Regions from separate parts of the Phyllobacterium sp. MT110 genome, predicted to be linked through region 2. Evidence: predicted binding sites of a transcription regulator. Region 2 holds the regulator's gene; the other holds the start of a gene.

Region 1 (3,413 bases), 570 kb from region 2:
CGTCGGGTCGTTGCGCGGCACCAGCGGGCTCGACGCCACGATCTCATGGCCGTTCTTCTTGAAATAGTTCAGAAATGTCGACCGGATTTCGTTGACGCCACTCATGTGCATTGCCTTCTGACTTGTCTCTAACCAAAGCGAAATAGCCCCTTTCTGCAACAAAGGGCGGAACGCAACGCTTGTAGCGATGCGACCGCGGCCTGTCCAGAAAATCCCTGTGATAATAGGCTCCGCTTATGAACAGCACAGTCTTCGAATGCGTATGCTCTCCCTCATGCTGAGCTTGTCGAAGCACGCAGAGCGGTTGTGCGTGCTTCGACAAGCTCAGCATGAGAGAAGTTAGCCCCAATATGAAAGACGGTCTTACAGCGTGAGAGCATTTTAAAAGAAAACCCGCATCCGGCAGCCGGATACGGGTTTGAATTGCAGACCGGAACGGTCCGTCCTGGGAGATCAGCCTTCGGCGGCCTCGGGTCCGTCATTGTCCTCGACATCGTCCGGGCCCTTGTCCAGCATCTGCTCGGCAATCAGACCGGCATTCTGGCGCAGGACCAGCTCGATCTCATTGGCGACTTCTGGATTGTCCTTGAGGAAGAGTTTTGCATTGTCGCGGCCCTGCCCCAGACGCTGGGAATTGTAGGAGAACCACGAACCCGACTTTTCAACGATACCCGCCTTGACGCCGAGATCGACCAGTTCGCCGGTCTTGGAAACGCCTTCGCCATACATGATGTCGAATTCGACCTGCTTGAAGGGCGGCGCAAGCTTGTTCTTGACCACCTTGACGCGGGTCTGGTTGCCGACCACCTCGTCACGTTCCTTCAGCGCACCGATGCGGCGGATATCGAGACGCACCGAAGCATAGAATTTCAGCGCATTGCCGCCCGTCGTGGTTTCAGGCGAACCGAACATCACGCCGATCTTCATGCGGATCTGGTTGATGAAGATGACCATGCAGTTGGAACGGGAAATGGATGCGGTCAGCTTGCGCAGCGCCTGGCTCATCAGGCGGGCCTGCAGGCCGGGGAGAGAATCGCCCATCTCGCCTTCGATTTCCGCACGCGGGGTCAAAGCGGCAACGGAATCGACCACCAGAACATCGATCGCACCGGAACGCACCAGCGTGTCGGTGATCTCCAGCGCCTGCTCGCCCGTATCGGGCTGCGAGATCAGAAGGTTCTCCAGATCCACGCCCAGCTTGCGGGCATAGACCGGGTCCAGCGCATGTTCCGCATCGACAAAGGCGCAGATGCCGCCCTTCTTCTGGGCTTCCGCAATCGTATGCAGCGCCAAGGTTGTCTTACCCGAGCTTTCCGGCCCGTAAATCTCGACAATGCGGCCTTTCGGCAGACCGCCAACGCCAAGGGCTATATCCAGGGAAAGCGACCCGGTCGAAACCGTCTCAATTTCCACAACCTGCTCATTGCGTCCAAGCCGCATGATCGAACCCTTACCAAAGGCTCTCTCGATCTGTGACAATGCCGCATCCAGCGCTTTCGTTTTATCCACCGAATTACCCTCAACTAACCGCAAAGAATTTTGAGCCATGTTACACCACCCCTGTGCTATCCATGAAGCCCGGATGCTCCGGCCTTTGAAGATATTTGTATCTGTTTTGTTCTCATTTGGCAATATGCACAAACCATTGAAAAACAATAATAACACAAAAATGTTCTTAAAATGTTCCGGAAGTTGGCTGCCTGCGCTTGTCCACATGTTCCTCATGTTCGGGCCGCATGAACGGGAAAACCGCGGCCGGCAAATTCGAATCGTTGCGGCGATTGCGTCAGGCCAGCAGGCCATCTAGAGAAGGAAAGGACCAAGTGTCTTGCAACCGATCATTTTGTTCAGCAAAAGCCACCAACCATGACTCAGGATTACACACCGCTGCTGTTTGCTGTCGGCGGCGCCCATATGGACCGGCGCGGCCAGAGCAGCGTTCCCTTCATTCCCGGCGCGTCCAACCCCGGCATCATGCGCGAAGAGCCCGGCGGCGGCGTGTTCAATGCTTTGCGCCTTGCCGTGCGGCGCGGGGTACGGGCTGAAATGCTGTCGGTGCGCGGCGGCGACCGGGTTGGCGATGTCATCGCCACCGCCTTTGAGGCCGCCGGAATCAAGGACAGTTCCGCCGTGTTCATCGACCGGGCAACCCCGAGCTATACGGCGATCCTCGATGAACAGGGCGATGTGGTTGCGGCCATTGCCGACATGGCGCTGTATGAACTCGCCCTGCCCCGGCAGCTCAGGCGGCGCAAGGTGCGCGATTCCATCGATGCCGCCGATGCGGTTTTCGGCGATGCCAATCTGCCGTCGGAAGCGTTGCAGAAACTGGCGGAGCTTGCCGGCGGCAAACCGCTCTATGCGCTGGCGATTTCCCCGGCCAAGGCGGTGCGGTTGCGGCCGGTTCTCGGCGATCTCGCCTGCCTGTTCCTCAACCGGCGTGAAGCCTTTGCGCTGACGGGACTGGGCGCCGATGCCAGCCTGCCCGATCTGCACCGTGCCCTGACGGCAGAGGGTCTGCACACTGCCGTTGTCAGCAATGGCGGGCAGGCTGCGCTGGTCTATTCCAGCGGCGGTGCATTCTCCCTGCTTCCGCCCGCGCTGACCGGTATTGCCGATGTGACCGGCGCGGGTGATGCGCTGGCCGGCGGCACCATATCGGCGCTGATGCGCGGCCTTCCCCTCGCGCAAGCCGTGCGCGAAGGCTTTGCCGCCTCGGCGCTGACACTGCAAACCCATTCGGCAACGCCGATCTTCACATCCAGGATTTTCGACGCGGCCCTCGCGACCATACCGGAGGCCATCCCGCTCGCATGAGCCAACGGCCTGATACGACAAAGGAAAGAACCATGACCACAACAGCCCTCAACCCGTTCACCGACATTGCACCGGAGGTGCAGAAAGCACTTGCCGCCGGGCAGCCGGTGGTGGCGCTGGAAAGCACGATCATCACCCACGGCATGCCCTACCCGGACAACAGCCGCATGGCCGCCGATGTCGAGACGATCATCCGCGATGGCGGCGCCGTCCCGGCAACCATCGCCATTATCGATGGCCGCCTGAAGATCGGCATTTCGGCTGAGGAACGCGAGGCGCTGGCGCAGGTCAAGGGCGCCATGAAGCTGTCGCGCGCCGATCTGGCGTTTGCGCTGTCGGAAGGCCGCACCGGCGGCACCACCGTTGCCGCCACCATGCTGGCCGCACACATGGCCGGCATCAAGGTGTTTGCCACGGGCGGCATCGGCGGCGTGCACATGGGCGCGGAGACCAGTTTCGACATATCGGCCGATCTGGAAGAATTGGGCCGCACCCCGGTGATCGTCGTCTCGGCGGGCGCCAAAGCGATTCTGGATATTGAAAAGACGCTGGAAGTGCTTGAAACCAAAGGCGTACCCGTTGTGGTGCATGGAGCG
Region 2 (3,413 bases):
GTCATGCTGGCAGTCATGCTTGTCGCCATGACCGTGGACCGGGCGGCGCTGTCGCTGCGCAATGTTGCCCTGGCCGCCTTGGTAACCATTACCATCGCGCCGCACGAGGTGATGGGGCCAAGCTTCCAGATGTCGTACTCGGCCACCGCAGCACTGATCGCATTTTACGGCTGGTGGTCGCCGCGCAGGGCCGGCCGCAATACCCGGCGTGCCTCCCGCAGCGGCCTGTTGCTGCAACTGCCCGGCAAGATCGGCGATCACATCAGCGACATTGCTCTGACATCCCTGGTCGCCGGTTCGGCCAGCGCGATCTTTGCCGCCTATCATTTCAACAATACCGCACCGCTCGGGCTGATCGGCAACGCATTTGGCTTGCCCGTGGTCTCGGTTCTGGTCATGCCCTTCGCCGTACTGGCGCTGTTGCTGATGCCGTTCGATCTGGATTTCCTGCCGTTCGCCGTCATGGAGCGCGGCATCGAGCTGGTGGTGTTCATTGCCCATCACGTTGCCGCACTCTCGCCCTCGGGCAATCTCGGTCCGATGCCGCAGCCGAGCCTGATCCTGATGAGCTTAGCGCTTGTGATCCTGCTTCTCACGACGTCATGGTTGCGTCTGTGCAGCCTGCCGCTGTTTGCTGCGGCCGTCCTGATCATGGCACGCACAGCGCCGCCGGATCTCGTCCTGTCGGAGGATGGCCGGCTGGCCGGTGTGCGCAATGGCACGGTATTGATGATCAATCGCCCGCAGGGCGGCGCCTTCACGTTGAACAACTGGCGGCAGGGCTTTGGGCTGGAACAGATCGTCAAACCGGCGGGGATCGGCAAAGAGGCAGCGGAGGGTGTCTTCGAATGCGCCGGAAAGCTCTGTCTGGCGCGCGAACCGGGCGGTCTCATCATTGCCTATACGGATGATCCCGCGCAAAGGAACGCCGCCTGCAGCGAGGGGAATATTGTCGTGCTGGCCTTTGCCGGCGCGGAAACCGGTTGCCCCGTTCCGGGCCCGATGGTGATCACGCGCCGTGATCTCGCCTTGAACGGTGCTGCGGAAATCCGGTTCGGTTCCGGCGGGCAAGGGCAGGGTGACCTGACGGATCAATCGAAAGCCGGAGAAGCGCTGGAGCAAAGAGTGCAGTCGGCCCGTTTGACCTGGGCGATCGGTCCGCCGGACCGCCCCTGGAACAAGTACCGCATCCACTCCAATGCGGCGCGCAACCGGCCGGAGCATTCACGCAAGGCCCACGCGACCGAAGGCGTCCCGGACAATGCCGAACGGGACGCGGCGGCCGGTCAGTAACGGCGGATCAGGCCGACAAGCTTGCCCTGCACCCGAACGCGGTCCGGTCCGAAAATCCGCGTTTCGTAGGCAGGATTGGCGGCTTCCAGGGCAATCGAGGCACCCTTGCGGCGAAACCGCTTGAGGGTGGCTTCCTCGTCATCGACCAGTGCCACGATGATTTCGCCGGGGCTTGCGGTGTCGCCACGCTTGATGACAACGGTATCGCCGTCGAAAATGCCCGCTTCGATCATCGAGTCGCCCTTGACCTCAAGCGCATAATGTTCGCCGCTGCCGATCATGTCTGGCGGAAGGCTCAGCATGTGCGTCTGGTTCTGGATGGCGGAAATCGGCACACCGGCGGCAATCCGGCCCATGACCGGAATGCTGACATTGGCAGGCATGTCCATGTCGTTGGAGGCGCGCGGCTGCGGCTTCGGCGGCGCAACATTGCGTCCGAGACTGCCCTCGATGACACTCGGCTCGAACTTTCTCTGGCTGTTGAGGCCGGGTGCGATGGAGTCCGGCAGGCGCAGGACTTCCAGCGCGCGTGCCCTGTTCGCAAGCCGGCGAATGAAGCCGCGCTCTTCCAGCGCAGTGATCAGCCGGTGAATGCCGGATTTGGAGGCCAGATCCAGCGCATCCTTCATTTCGTCGAAGGATGGCGGAATGCCCGTCTCCTTCAGACGCTCATGAATGAAGAGAAGAAGTTCATGTTGTTTACGCGTGAGCATTGGCGATCCTTTAGCAGGGAATCGGAAAAACAAAACCAGAACAAACACTATCTGTTCCAGCATTGTTCTACAAGTGCTTAATATTCCGTTGCGGCAATGCTGGAAGCTTGGTTACGAAGCATGTGCGGGCAGAAATGCGCCCGTTCAGGGTACTGTTCCGTCGGTTTCCAGTTGGATAACACAATATCATGACAGCTTTCATCCGAATCGCCGAGCGCCGGGACCTTGGCGCGATCATTGACTGGGCAGCTGCCGAGGGCTGGAACCCCGGTTTGGACGATGCGGATGCATTCTGGGCCGCGGACCCCAAGGGCTATCACGTGCTTGAGGTGAATGGTGAACTGACGGCAGCGGTCTCGCTGGTCCGCTATGCGCGAGACTACGGCTTTCTCGGTTTCTACATGGTGCGTCCGCAATCGCGCGGTCTGGGTTTCGGCTGGTCGCTCTGGCAGGACGTGCTGAGCGGATTTGCCGGACAGACCGTCGGCCTTGATGGTGTCGTTGCCCAGCAGGAGAACTATCGGAAGTCGGGGTTTGTCTATGCCCATGCGAATTACCGTTATGGCGGCGCACCCGGCTGCAAGGCACCCGTCAGCGGCGATATCGTCGCCATCGATGCGCAATGGATCGGCGCCGTCGCCGCCTATGACCGTCAATTCAATCCCGAACCACGGGAATCGTTTATCCGTGCCTGGCTTGGCCCGTCCGGCTCCCGCCACGGCCTGGCCTGTATTGTCGACGGAAAAATCGCAGGGTATGGCGTCGTGCGCGCATGCCGCGAGGGGTGCAAAATCGGTCCCTTGTTTGCCGAAACCGAAGAGATCGCCGACCGGCTGTTTCAATCGCTCTCAGCAAAAGTCGGGGATGCGCAGGTCTTTCTGGATATTCCCGGGACCAATGGGGCCGCGCGGCGCCTTTGCGACCGGTACGGTCTGGCGCCGGTGTTCGAAACCGCACGCATGTATCGCGGACCGGCGCCCGAATTGCCGCTCGACCGGATTTTTGGCATCACAACCTTCGAATTGGGCTAGGCACTCACCGGCGCGGGGCGACGGGCGGACCGCTCGATTGGCGCAGGATGAGTTCGACCGGCCATATCTCATGGATGTTTTCGACCGGCTCGCCGTCGAGGACCCGCACCAGCAGTTCGGCGATACGCGACCCGGCGGAGCGGATCGACGACCGGGTGGTGGTCATGGCGGGGACCATGTTGCTGGCATTGAGATAGGGGAACACGTCGTCATGGGCGATCACCGAAACTTCCTTGCCCAGTTCATAGCCCTTTGAACGGATGGCGCGGAAAATGCCGAGCGCCGTCATCATCGAGCCGGCGAGAATGGCGGTCGGATGCGGCGTATAGGACAAGAGCCGCTGCGCCTCATGGAAACCGGTTTCATCGGAAAAACG

What was found. Region 2 encodes LexA, which represses DNA repair genes until DNA is damaged. Its sites were predicted from a motif close to TGTTCNNNNTGTGTTCNG; they were not measured.
Region 1: recA (recombinase RecA) is a predicted target of LexA. The motif match lies at 1,671-1,688, and genes of this name have one in related genera.

What each region holds. Positions count from the first base shown of each region.
Region 1 is NZ_JBXAFE010000001.1:1,577,738-1,581,150, forward strand. Features, by position in the region: gene alaS (alanine--tRNA ligase) at 1-105, opposite strand, end outside; gene recA (recombinase RecA) at 454-1,548, opposite strand; gene AC1Q5O_RS08210 (carbohydrate kinase family protein) at 1,867-2,817, shown strand; gene AC1Q5O_RS08215 (pseudouridine-5'-phosphate glycosidase) at 2,850-3,413, shown strand, end outside.
Region 2 is NZ_JBXAFE010000001.1:1,006,760-1,010,172, forward strand. Features, by position in the region: gene AC1Q5O_RS05245 (ComEC/Rec2 family competence protein) at 1-1,293, shown strand, start outside; gene lexA (transcriptional repressor LexA) at 1,287-2,006, opposite strand; gene AC1Q5O_RS05255 (GNAT family N-acetyltransferase) at 2,195-3,037, shown strand; gene AC1Q5O_RS05260 (substrate-binding domain-containing protein) at 3,042-3,413, opposite strand, start outside.